DNA from 2 places in the Paenibacillus hexagrammi genome. Region 2 is predicted to be linked to the other one. Evidence: a T-box and tRNA genes for the amino acid it is inferred to sense, from the RefSeq annotation. Region 2 holds a T-box; the other holds one or more tRNA genes.
What was found. The T-box of region 2 lies ahead of tyrS (tyrosine--tRNA ligase). A T-box ahead of a tRNA ligase gene usually reads a tRNA of that ligase, here a tRNA-Tyr.
Positions count from the first base shown of each region.

Region 1: it encodes a tRNA-Tyr, which carries the amino acid that the T-box ahead of tyrS (tyrosine--tRNA ligase) is inferred to sense. The anticodon was not compared.

Region 1 is NZ_CP090978.1:5,803,089-5,811,048, reverse strand. It holds rRNA gene rrf (5S ribosomal RNA) at 23-139, shown strand; tRNA gene L0M14_RS26615 (tRNA-Ile) at 221-297, shown strand; tRNA gene L0M14_RS26610 (tRNA-Ala) at 320-395, shown strand; rRNA gene L0M14_RS26605 (23S ribosomal RNA) at 653-3,572, shown strand; tRNA gene L0M14_RS26600 (tRNA-Ser) at 3,680-3,771, shown strand; tRNA gene L0M14_RS26595 (tRNA-Met) at 3,798-3,874, shown strand; tRNA gene L0M14_RS26590 (tRNA-Val) at 3,889-3,961, shown strand; tRNA gene L0M14_RS26585 (tRNA-Thr) at 4,016-4,091, shown strand; tRNA gene L0M14_RS26580 (tRNA-Asp) at 4,110-4,186, shown strand; tRNA gene L0M14_RS26575 (tRNA-Phe) at 4,219-4,291, shown strand; tRNA gene L0M14_RS26570 (tRNA-Tyr) at 4,344-4,428, shown strand; tRNA gene L0M14_RS26565 (tRNA-Lys) at 4,438-4,510, shown strand; gene L0M14_RS26560 (MTH1187 family thiamine-binding protein) at 4,738-5,037, opposite strand; gene L0M14_RS26555 (GMC family oxidoreductase) at 5,178-6,749, opposite strand; gene L0M14_RS26550 (gluconate 2-dehydrogenase subunit 3 family protein) at 6,746-7,342, opposite strand; gene L0M14_RS26545 (hypothetical protein) at 7,349-7,741, opposite strand; gene larA (nickel-dependent lactate racemase family protein) at 7,765-7,960, opposite strand, start outside.
Region 2 is NZ_CP090978.1:2,088,768-2,096,727, reverse strand. It holds gene L0M14_RS09090 (hypothetical protein) at 1-760, opposite strand, end outside; gene L0M14_RS09085 (IS3 family transposase) at 881-1,774, opposite strand; gene L0M14_RS09080 (helix-turn-helix domain-containing protein) at 1,723-2,043, opposite strand; gene L0M14_RS09075 (sensor domain-containing diguanylate cyclase) at 2,142-3,653, opposite strand; gene rpsD (30S ribosomal protein S4) at 4,465-5,064, shown strand; gene tyrS (tyrosine--tRNA ligase) at 5,111-6,373, opposite strand; T-box leader at 6,422-6,686, opposite strand; gene L0M14_RS09060 (transglycosylase domain-containing protein) at 6,819-7,960, shown strand, end outside.

The sequences.
Region 1 (7,960 bases), 2.9 Mb from region 2:
CAGTTTGAAAGAACTGCAATCGTTTGGTGATGATGGCGGAGGGGACCCACGCGTTCCCATCTCGAACACGACCGTTAAGCCCTCCAGCGTCAATGGTACTTGAACCGAAGGGTTCTGGGAGAGTAGAACGTTGCCAAGCGAAGCCCATAGCAAGCTTTCGGAGAAAGCTTCGAAAGCTTGTAGGTGGGTTTTTATTTTGGGTAATTACCCGTATAGATATGGGCCCTTAGCTCAGCTGGTTAGAGCGCACCCCTGATAAGGGTGAGGTCGGTGGTTCGAGTCCACTAGGGCCCACCATATGATTTTTTTATAATAGCATGGGGCCATAGCTCAGCTGGGAGAGCGCCTGCCTTGCAAGCAGGAGGTCAGCGGTTCGATCCCGCTTGGCTCCACCAATAAAAAAAGTCGATAAAATTCGACTTGAAATGACGAAGTGGTTTGTGATAAGATAACTTTCGCCGCTGAAAAGTGGTAAAGAACTTGAATCACAAAGCATGGAATCTCAATACTTGTTCCTTGAAAACTAGATAACGAAACAGTTGCAATCTCTCTAGGCGCAGCTTAGATAAATTGTCAACAGACGTAAAGCGTGAAACTTAGAAATCCTTTTCGTTGACTGTGTTACAGCAGTTAATGAAAGTTATTTTTAGCTGGTTAAGCTAGAAAGAGCACACGGAGGATGCCTAGGCGCTAGGAGCCGAAGAAGGACGTGGCGAACGACGAAATGCCTCGGGGAGCCGTAAGCAGGCTTTGAGCCGGGGATGTCCGAATGGGGGAACCCAGCTGTGGTAATGCGCAGTTACTATGCAGTGAATACATAGCTGCATGAGAGGCATACCCAGGGAACTGAAACATCTAAGTACCTGGAGGAAAAGAAAACAAAATGTGATTCCGTCAGTAGCGGCGAGCGAACGCGGATTAGCCCAAACCAAGGAGCTTGCTCCTTGGGGTTGTAGGACCTCAACGTGGCAAAAGTTTGTTAGGTGAAGTAGTCTGGAAAGGCTCGGCAAAGAGGGTAAAAGCCCCGTAACCAAAAACAAACGTATGCCTAGAGGGATCCTGAGTACGGCGGGACACGTGAAACCCCGTCGGAATCCGGCAGGACCATCTGCCAAGGCTAAATACTACCTAGCGACCGATAGTGAAGCAGTACCGTGAGGGAAAGGTGAAAAGCACCGCGGAAGCGGAGTGAAAAAGAACCTGAAACCGTGTGCTTACAAGAAGTCAGAGCCCTCTTTATGGGTGATGGCGTGCCTTTTGTAGAATGAACCGGCGAGTTACGTTCCCGTGCGAGGTTAAGTCGAAGAGACGGAGCCGCAGCGAAAGCGAGTCTGAATAGGGCGCTTTAGTACGTGGACGTAGACCCGAAACCGTGTGATCTACCCCTGTCCAGGGTGAAGGTGAGGTAACACTCACTGGAGGCCCGAACCCACGAATGTTGAAAAATTCGGGGATGAGGTGGGGGTAGCGGAGAAATTCCAATCGAACTCGGAGATAGCTGGTTCTCCCCGAAATAGCTTTAGGGCTAGCCTCGGAATCAAGAGTTGTGGAGGTAAAGCACTGATTGGGTGCGGGGCCCGCCAAGGGTTACCAAGTCCAGTCAAACTCTGAATGCCACAAACTCATATCCGGGAGTCAGACAGTGAGTGCTAAGATCCATTGTCAAAAGGGAAACAGCCCAGACCATCAGCTAAGGTCCCCAAGTGTGTGTTAAGTGGGAAAGGATGTGGAGTTGCACAGACAACCAGGATGTTGGCTTAGAAGCAGCCACCATTGAAAGAGTGCGTAATAGCTCACTGGTCGAGTGACTCTGCGCCGAAAATGTAACGGGGCTAAACACGCCACCGAAGCTATGGCATGTACGTAAGTACTTGGGTAGGGGAGCGTTGTATGTACGTTGAAGTCTGACCGTAAGGACAGGTGGAGCGCATACAAGTGAGAATGCCGGTATAAGTAACGAAAAGATCAGTGAGAATCTGATCCGCCGAAAGCCTAAGGGTTCCTGAGGAAGGTTCGTCCGCTCAGGGTCAGTCGGGACCTAAGGCGAGGCCGAAAGGCGTAGTCGATGGACAACAGGTTGATATTCCTGTACCACCGTAGCCGTTATGAGCAATGGAGTGACGCAGAAGGATAGTGACGCGAGCTGATGGATGCTCGTCCAAGCAGTGAGGCTGGTGTGTAGGCAAATCCGCACACCGTTAAGGCTGGGCTGTGATGGGGAGGGAAACTTATAGTACCGAAGGTCATGATTTCACACTGCCAAGAAAAGCTTCTAGCCAGGCGAAGGTGCCCGTACCGCAAACCGACACAGGTGGGCGAGAAGAGAATTCTAAGGCGCGCGGAAGAACTCTCGTTAAGGAACTCGGCAAAATGACCCCGTAACTTCGGGAGAAGGGGTGCCTCGGTAGGGTGAATAGCCCGAGGGGGCCGCAGTGAAAAGGCCCAAGCGACTGTTTAGCAAAAACACAGGTCTGTGCGAAGCCGCAAGGCGAAGTATACGGGCTGACGCCTGCCCGGTGCTGGAAGGTTAAGGGGAGCGGTTAGGGGTTTACCCCGAAGCTGTGAACCGAAGCCCCAGTAAACGGCGGCCGTAACTATAACGGTCCTAAGGTAGCGAAATTCCTTGTCAGGTAAATTCTGACCCGCACGAATGGCGTAACGACTTGGGCGCTGTCTCAACGAGAGATCCGGTGAAATTTTAATACCTGTGAAGATGCAGGTTACCCGCGACAAGACGGAAAGACCCCATGGAGCTTTACTGCAGCTTGATATTGGACTTTGGTACGATCTGTACAGGATAGGTGGGAGCCGTTGAAGCCTGAGCGCCAGCTTGGATGGAGGCGCCGTTGGGATACCACCCTGATCGTATCGGAGTTCTAACCTGGTACCGTAATCCGGTGCGGGGACAGTGTCAGGTGGGCAGTTTGACTGGGGCGGTCGCCTCCTAAAAAGTAACGGAGGCGTCTAAAGGTTCCCTCAGAATGGTTGGAAATCATTCGAAGAGTGCAAAGGCATAAGGGAGCTTGACTGCGAGACAAACAGGTCGAGCAGGGACGAAAGTCGGGCTTAGTGATCCGGTGGTACCGAATGGAAGGGCCATCGCTCAACGGATAAAAGCTACCCTGGGGATAACAGGCTTATCTCCCCCAAGAGTCCACATCGACGGGGAGGTTTGGCACCTCGATGTCGGCTCATCGCATCCTGGGGCTGAAGTAGGTCCCAAGGGTTGGGCTGTTCGCCCATTAAAGCGGTACGCGAGCTGGGTTCAGAACGTCGTGAGACAGTTCGGTCCCTATCTGTCGCGGGCGTAGGAAATTTGAGAGGAGCTGTCCTTAGTACGAGAGGACCGGGATGGACGTACCGCTGGTGTACCAGTTGTCTCGCCAGAGGCATAGCTGGGTAGCTATGTACGGAAGGGATAAGCGCTGAAAGCATCTAAGCGTGAAGCCCACCTCAAGATGAGATTTCCCAATTCGTAAGACCCCTTGTAGACGACGAGGTTGATAGGTTCGAGGTGGAAGTGCAGCAATGTATGGAGCTGACGAATACTAATCGGTCGAGGGCTTAACCTAAGAACTTTCCGAAGGAAAGCTAGCTTCGGAAGCATTAAGAAATACTCACACTTTACGTAAGTTTCGTATCTAGTTTTCAGGGCGCAAGTTCCTGGGATATACATCTTGGAGAGATACCCAAGTGGCTATAAGGGGACCCTCTGCTAAGGGGTTAGACTGCGTAAGCGGTGCGAGGGTTCGAATCCCTCTCTCTCCGCCAGTTTCAAACAGTATATCTTTATGTATGGCGGCGTAGCTCAGCTGGCTAGAGCGTACGGTTCATACCCGTAAGGTCGGGGGTTCGAGCCCCTCCGCCGCTACCATACAGAACCCATTTGGAGGCTTAGCTCAGCTGGGAGAGCATCTGCCTTACAAGCAGAGGGTCGGCGGTTCGATCCCGTCAGCCTCCATAGCTTTACTCGATGGAGTAAAGTGACGTAATATGGTTTTTAATTTTCATATATGCCGTTGTAGCTCAACTGGTAGAGCAACTGACTTGTAATCAGTAGGTTGGGGGTTCAAGTCCTCTCGACGGCACCATCCATAAATATATGACACGGAGCCGTGGTGTAGAGGCCTAACATGCCTGCCTGTCACGCAGGAGACCGCGGGTTCGAATCCCGTCGGCTCCGCCATTTATTTTTTGGAGAAGTTGCAGAATACATACGGCTCGGTAGCTCAGTCGGTAGAGCAGAGGACTGAAAATCCTCGTGTCGGCGGTTCGATTCCGTCCCGAGCCATTTGAGATGTATGCGTATTATGAAGCTAATATTACGCAAAGATCTCTTCTGTGGAGGCTTAGTGAAGTGGCTAAACACGGCAGACTGTAAATCTGCTCTCTTCGAGTTCGGTGGTTCGAATCCATCAGCCTCCACCATTAATATAAGAGCCATTAGCTCAGTTGGTAGAGCACCTGACTTTTAATCAGGGTGTCGTAGGTTCGAGTCCTACATGGCTCACTTTTGATAAAAGTGATAAAGACCTAGAGCGGTCTTTTTTTTATGTATTTTAATCATGTGAGGTTTCCAGAACACCAAAAAACCAAAACTCATGGACTATCCCAGAACAGTGATACTGGAGATGATGGTCTTGGTTTTGGTTTTATTTTTTTGCAGGGAAGAAGAGAACTGCGCCATGATTTGAGAGGGTGAACGATCGAATGACCCTATGTTTACCAACGTTATGGCTACAATTTGTCTTTCACGGATTGCAGCTTCTGCTCCATAGTTGCATGCTTATCGCGTCGATCATCAATTTTAATTGAAGTAGATACGCGTTGTGCACCGTGTAGAAAGGGGACCTCGTGGACAAGTCGAATGACTTCGAAAAGTCGCTCCAAAGGACCTTCCAGTATGGTTCCCATGGGGGTCATTTCGAACTGGATGTCGGTGTGTTTTTCAAGCTCCTTATGAAGATCTGCAACGTAGCTGCTTAAACTTGTAGTTCCAGTTCCAATGGGAATAATCGTGAACTCAGCGATGGCCATGCTTAGCCCTCCTTATCGTGTACATCAGGTGATTCTTCTCATTGTAATGGGTGTAAACCTGCTGTGCAAATGTATGAATCCGCAGAATGATGCTTAGGTAAAGAGTGAGGTGCTCAAGCACACGGTACATGGACTCACGATCAGATGTCCTGCAAGGTGGCCAGCTCCATGATATATTCAGCTGTTCTTGCTGCAAGCGCCATAACCGTATTCGTAGGATTGCCCCCACTAGAGGTTACGAAGATACTGGCATCGCAGATGAACAAGTTAGGTATGTCATGGCTCTGACCAAAGGAATTGACAACGGATGTATGTGAATTGCTGCCCATCCTGCATCCGCCCATGAGATGTGCGGTATCCGGTACTACATACTCGACCTGTCCGCCTGCGGCAGTGAGGATGGAGCTCATCGTGTCGACGGCATGTTCGATTAGCTTTCGATCATTGTCGCTATAGCTAAATGTAACCTTGGATCTAGGTATACCTAGCTCGTCTTTTTCGTCGGATAGACTTATGGAATTGTCCCAGCTCGGGAGAACCTCGCCAACCATCGTCAGGCGACCGTAATGATTGTAATTTTTCATAGCGTCACGCAGCGTCTCCCCCCAAAGCATACCGCTTACCGAATTGCTAATTCCATTCGCCATACTAACCGGTCTGGCACCATGAGCGTGGATCGTATAGCCGCGGGCGAAGCCTCTATTTTTATCGGTCTCATAGAGATCTTGCGTAGAAGCAAGGACCGGTGTCCCCTTATACAACCGTACTTCCTCTTCAAACTTCGCGTAGACATCATAGCTGCTGTGAGTCATAAAGCCACGACCTACCCAACCACTGCTGTTACTGAGCCCGTTGGGAAACTGGGCATTCGCAGAATGAAGCAGCAGACGGGGAGTTTCAACAACATATGCTGATACAATCACAACTTTGGCGCGCTGTCGGTACGATTGGCCACCGTGCATAAAGATAACACCGGATGCTTTACCCTCAGCATTGGTCTCAATTTGGGTGACCCTACAATCGGATAGTAGAATTGCTCCGGCATGGATCGCTTTTGGTATATGTACAATTAGAGTACTAAACTTTGCATTAGGCATACAGCCCTGGTTGCAAAAGCCGCGGTTGATACATGGAGGGCGTCCCTCAAAGGGAGCAGATAAAATAGCCAGAGGAGTTACCACTGACTGATACCCTAGCATCTCGCAGCCCTTTTGAAATAAATATGCATTGGGGCTAAGCGGTTCTCTCTCCGGGTAGGGATACGGCCCATGAAAGTTTCCCCATGGAAAATAGCGAGGTCCCGAGACTGCGATTTCTTTTTCAATTTTATGATAGTAGGGTTCAAGGTCTTTATAGTGAATGGGCCAATCCTCACCGACGCCGTCAATCGACTTGGTCTTGAAATCGGACTCGTGGAAACGGAGAAATACGCCGGTAAAGTGCTGGGTCCCGCCGCCCACACCCCAACCCGAGTTATTGTGACCCATGGTTAGTGGGTTAGAGCCGTCGACAAGGCGGGTATCCTGCCAGCCTAGGGATTTCATGGCCAGTTCATCACTGGCAAAATCTTTTTGAGGATCGCGATGGGGGCCTGCCTCAAGGATGACGACACTCATCCCTGCTTCGCTGAGCTCTTTGGCCAAAACTCCCCCAGCAGCCCCAGCTCCAATAATGACAATATCTACTTCATCTTGCTCATAGCGCCATTTCATTGCTCTTTCACAGCCTCCCATGGATCCGTTTGTCCCAAATGAGTTCGAATATAGCCGCGTGGATAAGCAGGCCCCCCATAGCCGATTTCAGACCATACTTGGGGATGAGAATAATAAGCCTCTATGGTTAGGGAGAGAAGCTTTTGAAACAATTCTTTTTGAGGGATACCTTGCCATTGCTCGCTTTGAGCGAGCTGGCCGCTGCTAATTTCGGACATAAGCTGCCGTTTTCGGCTCTCATCTAAATGGAAGAACGATTTTGAATCTGCGAGTTGAGAAGCTTCATCGATCGCCTTAAGGCCCTCTCTTAATAATATGCTTGCAACTGGAGTACCTGGTTTACGTTGGCCTTCACCCTTATGGCTCGAGAGGCTCTCATCAATGTGACAAAGCACATACTGAATGATTTCTCCACGATCGTCATCGACAAGCAGCGCACACCATGCACGGAGGATTTCCGCTTCAGTCAAAGTAAGAAACCTGTACTCATGCTCGCGAATGAGTCTGGATTGCACAATGGATTGTGTATGCGGATCCCAATGTTCGATCTCGTTCATAACGTTATAGGACGGATAGTGCGTATTTACTTTCATGCCATTTTACCCCCCATATACCGCAATTAGGCCAAGTATGCTAAGACCAGAAAAAAGTAACGGCAGCATAATCGGAGGGCCAATAAGAAAGTTACGAAAGGCATATCCGCCAACCCGTTTGCCGACACCTTTGACGTGATAATAAAAACCGATTAAGCCTGAAATAGCCCCAAGCCAAAAAAGCACTTGGGTAAGTCCGAACCACCCTGAAGTATTGGCTAACGTGGAAATGATACTGACCAAGCAAATGAGAGGAGCCAGTAAAACAGGTGCCCACATCACTTTGCTATGGAAGTTTTGCCTGTAATGGAACATGGTAACCTGGGCCCATAACAGGATATAGAACAGGCCGATCATAAAGATAATAACTCGATCCGAAGACCAATGACTCCAAACCATCCTTTATCCCTCCGAATTCATTCTCATGATGATACTTTCACTTGCGGGAATGTGATGCCGCCGTAGGGGAGGACCGCCACGGAGGTTGCCGGGTCTTTGAGTAGCATGGCTAATGTGGCCTTGAGGTCTGGAACCGGCTGAAAACCAAGAAGCTCAATAGATTTTGGTGACATTAGTGAGTGTAGGTAAACGGTATGCTTGTTCAGCACCTTGTCGATA
Region 2 (7,960 bases):
CAGCAGGCGCTTTTACTGTATCAAATTGAAACGTTGTGATCGAGCTTTCTTGCCTCTCTGCCCCTCCCTGCTTATAATCCATCATCGTCGTGATCTGCATCTGTTTTATGGTTTGGGCCCCGGACGCATCCAGCCATATTCGACATAACCGATTGACGGCGAGGGAACCCAGCATTTCGTCCAATTGGGATCTGGATTCTTTCATGAAAGTCTCAAGATTCGTGCTAACTTGCTGTCCTTGTTCCTTTGGGAGCTTGCTTAACTCACTGTTTGTCAAGCTTCGGGCCTTTGTGTTCAGAGCTTCCCATCGTTGTTCCAACTGCTGCTTAATAATGGGAGTCATTACTTCAGAACCGACCTTCACATCCATAACACGTGCCGCGCCCTTACTCAGTTCTTCATTCCAGCTCGGAACAGCATTCAAAGCTCTAAGCTGCTCTAATTGATCTATCGGATTAACCGGAATAAGTACATTCTCTTCATCCGATGGCTGCTCCTTTGAACGATTTGACTGTATTAGCAGTTGTTGCTCTCCTACTTTGTGCCCTTCAAACGCATTAGCAGTAAAAACTGTATGTCCCGCAATTGAGACTTGGGAAATCCCCTGAAAATATAGACTTTGCTGCTGCTTCACGCCACTAATGGCCTCCAGCATAATCTCATTAGGATTGCCTTTCTCTGGTGCGGAGCAGGACGTTAAGCAAAGCACGATTAAGATCATAACCCATATGTCAAATTTCATCGTCATCTGCTTCTTCATCTTCTTAACCTTCTTTCTCCTATGAAGAAGGTTTCCCAAAGACAGACAAAATTACGCAACAAAAAAACACAGCTCCAGGCAAGTGGTCAAGACCCCATTTAGTAGACATTGAAAAAAGCCCTAGGCAACAAGCTGGCGCCGGTACTCAACCGGAGTCAGCTTGTTTAGTTTTTTCTGTGCTCTTTCCTCGTTATAAAATCGAATAAATTCCTCAATTCGCCTTTGTACTTCCTCGATACTTCGGATATCATAGGGATAGAGAGCTTCCACTTTCAAATGAGAGAAGAAACTTTCCATAGAGGCATTATCATAACAATTGCCTCGGCGGGACATGCTGATTCGGGCGCCAACCTTTGGCAGCATGTCGTGGTAAGCATGAGACGTGTACTGGCTTCCTTGATCGCTGTGAACGATCAATCCAGACACGTCTTTATGCGCTTTAAATGCTTTTCTAAACGTATCTAATACAAGCGGATTGTCGTTACGGTTACTGATGTGATAAGCCACAATTTCGCCGTTCCAGAGATCCTTTATGGCCGATAAGTAGACCCGATCATCGAACACACGATATTGCGTAACATCTGTAACCCACTTTTGATTTGGACCGTCGGCATGGAAGTTCCGCTTTAGCAAGTTCTCGGCCACTCTCCCGTCGGATATAGCTGCTTCATGACTCGTTTGATACTTATATTTGCGGCGGATAATTGACTTGATGCCAAGTTCTTGCATAAGGCGCAAAACCTTCTTATGATTGACGATAAGGTTATGCTGACGATACAACTCATCTTGAATACGGCGGTACCCTAGAATCTTCTTACGCTGCTCGTAGATCGCCAAGATTTTGAGCTTTAGTTCTCCATCAGGATCTGTTGTCCTACGCTTTACATAGGCGTAGTAACCACTTCTGCTTACTCCCAAATAAGAACATAACTCTTTCACGCTTTGCTGCTCCTTCAACTCATCTATGACGTAGTATTTATCTTGTGCACCTCCCGACTCAAGATTTGTAACCACTTTTTTAGCACATCTACCTCTAATTGCAACTGTCGAATTAGTCGCTCTTGCTCTGTCTCTGCTCGAAAGGGGCCTCCACGCTTGTCCTTAAAACTTTCTTCGCCGCACTCACGGTATTTACTCATCCACTTCTTGACCCGTCCCTTATCATATATCCCCAAATGTTCTGTGATTTCTCGGTAGCTCCAACCCTCCACCTCATGTAAACGAATAGCCTCTGTCTTGATGGATTCTGGATAATGTCTAAACGTTTGTCCTTTGATCGCCATAGAAATGCCCCCCTAATAATTCATCGGTTTACCCAGGGGGTTTTTCCAATGTCTATTATAAGGGGGGCACTCCAAAGCTCAAGCTGTGTCTTCATATATCAACCTATTTGAATTTGATTTCGGCCATTATTCTTCGCTTGATACAGCGCCATATCCGCGCGATAGAACAATGATTCCACACTGATTTTATCTTCTTCCCAGTTCCAATCCGACACACCACAGGAAACGGTTACTTGCGGATTCGTCTCTTGGATTACTCTTGTACGGATTCGCTCCGCTATTCTTACCGTTTGATCCTTAGCTACCTGTGGCAGATAAACAGCGAGCTCCTCACCGCCCCACCTTGCGGCAATATCAGTATCTCGAATGCTTGTTTTAATAATATGACTGACCTGTATCAAAATTTTATCGCCAATTTGATGCCCATACGTGTCATTAACTCGCTTAAAATTATCAATGTCCACTACAATCAACGAGCCGCAAAAATCCTTTTTTTGCATAAGATTCGCTTGCTCATCCAAATAATGACGGGCGTATAACCCTGTCAAATTATCCGTGATGACCATCCGCTTAACCTCAGCATGTAAAGATGCATTGGTCATAGCCAGTCCGATGTGTCCTGATAATACTTGAAGCAGCTTATAATTATCGTACGAGAAGAAATTCGGTTTGCTGTGAACTACAAGAATAACTCCGACCACTTCACCATTCACTAAAATAGGAGAACCTATCAAAGAACGCGACTGACTTCTATCCATTAATGTCGAGCTTACTTTATTGTTCTGCCAATAATCCGAAATAATGATCGGCTCTTTTGTTGTATATATTAATCCGGAGAAGCCTTCGTCTAATGTAAATGTTTCGTGATACATCGCCGGAAGATTCGTCGCTTGCACGACAAGCTTCTCTTCATTTTTATCTGTTTGAAGAATACAGCAATAATCGGCTCCAAAAATAGAGAGCAGCTCGCTAGACGCAAAATTAAAAATTTCGTTCAGTCGCAAGCTTTGCTGGTTCAACTGCTTTGTAATTTCATTAATAAGACGCAGCTCATTGATTAATAAATTGGACTGCTCGTACAGCTTCGCATTCTCAAAGGCGGAACCGGCAGTATCCGCTAGTACAGAAATAAACTGCAGATCGGTGGAGTGTATTAAATCATACGCGGAGTGAAGATACAAAACTCCATACACGCCCTGTTTCCCTGATAACGGCACAGCAATGTTGCCATAGCTTGGACCATCTGTATCCGAAGTCGGTTCAAAAATAACGTGCCCTTCCATGAATGCTCTTGTACTGATGTCGTCTTCCAGGCTTTGAAAATTAAGTGGTTTTACAGGAAGACTAGTACTGTGGCTATCTTGAGATAACAACAGGTCCACTTCAATATTTGGGTACACACTGTGTATACTTTCGATTACTTCTGTTAATACCGAATCAACATCGATCTTGGCGTGAAGTTTTTTGGAAGCCTCGAATAAAACTTCCTGCTTTTTGGATTCCCTCTCGCTTTGCTGATTATGGCGGACTAGCTGCTCATATTTCCGTCTCTCTGCAAGAAGATACACACTGCTTTTCAAGGATTCCGCAATCGTGTATAGAGACGACACAAGCTTCGAAAACTCCGAAACTGTTAGACTTACGAATCCTAGGTAACCAATTGGAGTGCTCTGTTCATTCCAGAAGGGAACTGCCACACCCCTAGTTTCTAAATGAGTCGAGGTTTCTGATCGTTCGCTGACTAGTTCTAAGATAGCTGGCACAGCATCAGAGCTGGAAACTCGCTCCCAACAAGCAGATGGCCGGACCAAGTCGGTAAATTCGGTTTGAAGATTAGAACATGAATCTATAGGATTAAAATCTGTATTCATAAGCAAGAAGCAAGACTCTGAAGGCAACAGTTCTTCTGCGCCTTGGCTTCTCCACCCTGCAAACGCTTGCTGTATAAACGGCAGATATTGAACGGCACTTACATTATCGCTGGAAAGAAATAACCCACGGCGAAGAAAATCTTCGAAGTGCTTTGTATGAAAAATGGGATTCTGACAACGAAGGTTTTCGCTCATAAGCTGCTCCTTTAACAACTAAGTTATGTCATGATAGCTCTTGAAAACAATAACTGATACTATCATACTATTTTTCTTGGAGCATTGCACGAATTTTTCTCGAGCCACCAAGGGAAAGTCACTTGACACTACAAGGCGTTTTTTATAAAATAAGAAGTCGAGTACCAACATGATATCGGTGAATGCCATTTGTGATCACCCTCACTGATTTTGCTCCTGACAAGACAGCGGCTGAACTACTCTTGCCAGGGAGTCTCTACCTATCAGACTCGTAAGCAAAACCAGGCACTTGTCTTCACTCGAACATCTAGTGTATCTTACAACTAAATGTGAAAAAGAAGGAGTTTTTCCTAACATGGCACGTTATACAGGTCCTAAGTTTAAATTAAGCCGCCGTCTTGGCATTTCCCTAAGCGGTACTGGAAAAGAATTGAAACGCCCTTTCCCTCCAGGACAACATGGTCCAGGACAACGTAAAAAACTGAGCGGCTACGGCGTTCAACTTCAAGAAAAACAAAAACTTCGCCATATGTATGGTTTGAACGAAAAGCAATTCCGCAATCTGTTTGATAAAGCAACAAAAACAAAAGGTATCGCGGGTGAAAACTTCATGATCCTGCTTGAGAGCCGCCTGGACAACCTTGTGTACCGTCTTGGTCTTTCCAACTCCCGTGCAGGTGCACGTCAATTAGTTGCCCACGGTCACGTAACTGTAAACGGCAAAAAAGTGGATATCCCTTCTTACACTGTATCCACTGGCGACGTTATCAGCCTTCGTGAAAGAAGCAAAGGTCTTTCCACTGTGAAAGAAGCGCTTGCTAACCGCAACTACCTGCCAACTTACCTGGAGTTCAACGACTCCGGCATGGAAGGTAAATTCATCCGTCTGCCTGAGCGTTCTGAGCTTCCTCAAGAAATTGACGAGAAGCAAATCGTCGAGTTCTACAGCCGTTAATAAAAAAGGGACTGTCCCAAATGGGACAGCCCCTTTTTCTTTTCAATTAGCCTTGAAATTGAGCTAAATAGTAGTTTTTCTTCCCGCGTCGAATCACCAGGTAGGATCCACCTAAGCGGCCAAGATCACTTACCTTAGCTTCCGTCTGCTGCACACGTACACCATTGACAGTGACAGCACCGCTCTCAACATCCTGTCGAGCCTGTCGCTTGGAAGGTGCTGCTTTTACAGCCACTAGCAGATCGAGGATTCCCATATCTTCCAGATCAATCATGCTGGATGGAACATCCTGGAACGCTTCCTCAATCTCACTCTTTGACAGCTCTTGGATATTACCGCTAAACAATGCAGCTGTAATATTCAAGGCGCTCTGTAAAGCTTCTTCCCCATGTACGAGTTTGGTTACCTCGCTACCTAGTGTTTTCTGTGCCTCTCGTTTTTCCGGCTCCGTTTTCACTGTTTCTTCCAGACGATTAATCTCTTCATGACCAATGAATGTAAAGTATTTCAGGAAACGAATCACATCGTTATCATCTGTATTCACCCAGAATTGGTAGAATTGATACGGCGAGGTTTTGGCAGCATCCAGCCATATGGCTCCGCCTTCAGTCTTCCCGAATTTCTGACCGTCGCTCTTAGTCACGAGTGGCAGCGTAACTCCATAAGCTCGAACATCCGTCGTTTTGCCGATAAGCTCAAGACCCGCTGTTATGTTGCCCCACTGGTCACTTCCTCCGATTTGCAAGGAGCAGCCCTTGGTCTCAGCCAGCTTTAAGAAATCGTAGGATTGTAAAATCATATAACTGAATTCCGTGAAAGAAATCCCCTTGGTGATTCTAGAATCGACGGAATCCTTAGCCAGCATGTAATTCACCGTGAAATTTTTACCGATATCGCGAAGGAATTCAATCACGTTCAGTGGACCTAGCCAATCATAATTGTTCACTAACTCGGCTGGATTTTCACGTTCTTCGGAGAAGTCCAGGAATCGCGAAAGCTGAGATTTAATACTTTCCGACCAGGCTTCTACCACCTCCGGACCATTCAGCGTCCGTTCGTTCGCTTTTCCGCTTGGGTCTCCAATCAAGCCTGTACCTCCACCCACTAACGCTAGAGGAATATGCCCCGCTTGTTGAAATCTTCTTAATGTTAATATCGGAAGCAGACTTCCGATGTGGAGGCTGTCCGCCGTAGGGTCAAAACCGCAGTACAGCACCACTTTCTCCTCGCTCAGCTTCTTGTCGAGTCCCTCCCGATCCGTAATTTGATGCAGCAATCCGCGAAACTCCAAATCCTGTAAAATGTTCATGTTGAGCCAGTCTCCTTTTTCAAGTAATAAAAAAAAGCCTTATCATCCACAAGGGACGAGAAGGCTTTAGCTCGCGGTACCACCCTAATTAAAACAGCGGTTACGTATATTTATACATAAACCTGCTATTTTCACTCAATACCGATAACGGCGGCGCACCGGCAATCGCTACTCATGAAGGGATGTACCCTGCAAGTTCCCAACTGCTGCTCAGAACCGTAATTCACTAACGTGCAGGTACCGGTTCTCACCAACCACCGGCTCTCTGAAAGCATCTGCAAGCTACCTACTGCTGATTCGTCTTCGCATTTTTCATTATCCAATTTTATAGCACAGCATATGAATTTTGTCAAACTTGATCCTTCCACTTTATACGAGAGAATTACCGAACCAATGGCAAATATGGTATAATAGCAAGGTTCACGTTAGGAGGAATTTTGAACTTATGCGCAAATTTTTTGCCAAATTAAATCGACCTTGGATAAGAATGACGTTAAAAGTAACAGGAATTACTCTGAAATGGCTAATCATAATGGGATTCCTCGCCGGTCTTCTAGGAGGATTTACCGCATTCGGCTATGTCAGCGCGTTAGTAAAAAAGGACCCTGTCCGCAGTGAGGAATCCATTCGGGAGCAGATTCAGGAAAATGCAATTACAGGCTTCGCCTATTTTGATGACGATAAGGTCATCGGACAGCTCCGTACAGAGGAAGACCGCCGGCTTGTTGCTCTCGCGGATATCCCGCAAATTCTTTTGGACGCGGTGCTATCCATTGAGGATAGTGATTTTTACAATCATCGTGGCGTTGATTTTAAAGGACTTTACCGTGCTGTCACTCAAAAGCTCTTGCATGAGGACGTCCAAACAGGCGGAAGCACCATTACCCAGCAGCTGGCCAGACGTGTATTTTTGACCCTGGATCGGGATGACGGAAGGAAAGCTAGAGAAATTCTACTCGCTTTGCGAATGGAACGACTGATGTCCAAAGACGAAATCCTGTTGGCTTACTTGAACAAAATCCCTTATGGCAATGGTCATACCGGATATAACCTTTATGGAATTAAGGCAGCTGCCAAAGGCTTATTCAATATTGATGATTTAAACAAATTAAACATCGCTCAAGCAGCTTATCTAGCAGGCCTGCCTCAGCTGCCCTCCCAATATTCGGCTTATACAAGCAAGCCTGAATTTGACGAAGACGGATTCAAGAGAGCTGTTACCAGGCAGCAGCTTGTGCTGAGACGCATGCTTGAAGAACACAAAATAACAAATGAACAATATCAAGAAGCGTTGTCCTTTGATCTTCGCGGTTCGATGCCGGAGGCTTCTCAAAAAGCTTATACAACATACCCGTATCTCATGATTGAAACAGAACGGGAAGCAACTGAAATACTACTGAAGCTGCAAAAGCCGGACATTGATCCCAACAAGGATCCTGCCGCTTACAATGAGGCGTTCAAATCTGCACAAACCCAGCTCCTTCGGGGCGGATATCAAATCTATACCACGATAGACAAATCGATCTATGATTCCATGCACGAAATCTCAGGCAATGATAAGAACTTCGCGCCTTATGATGAGAAGAA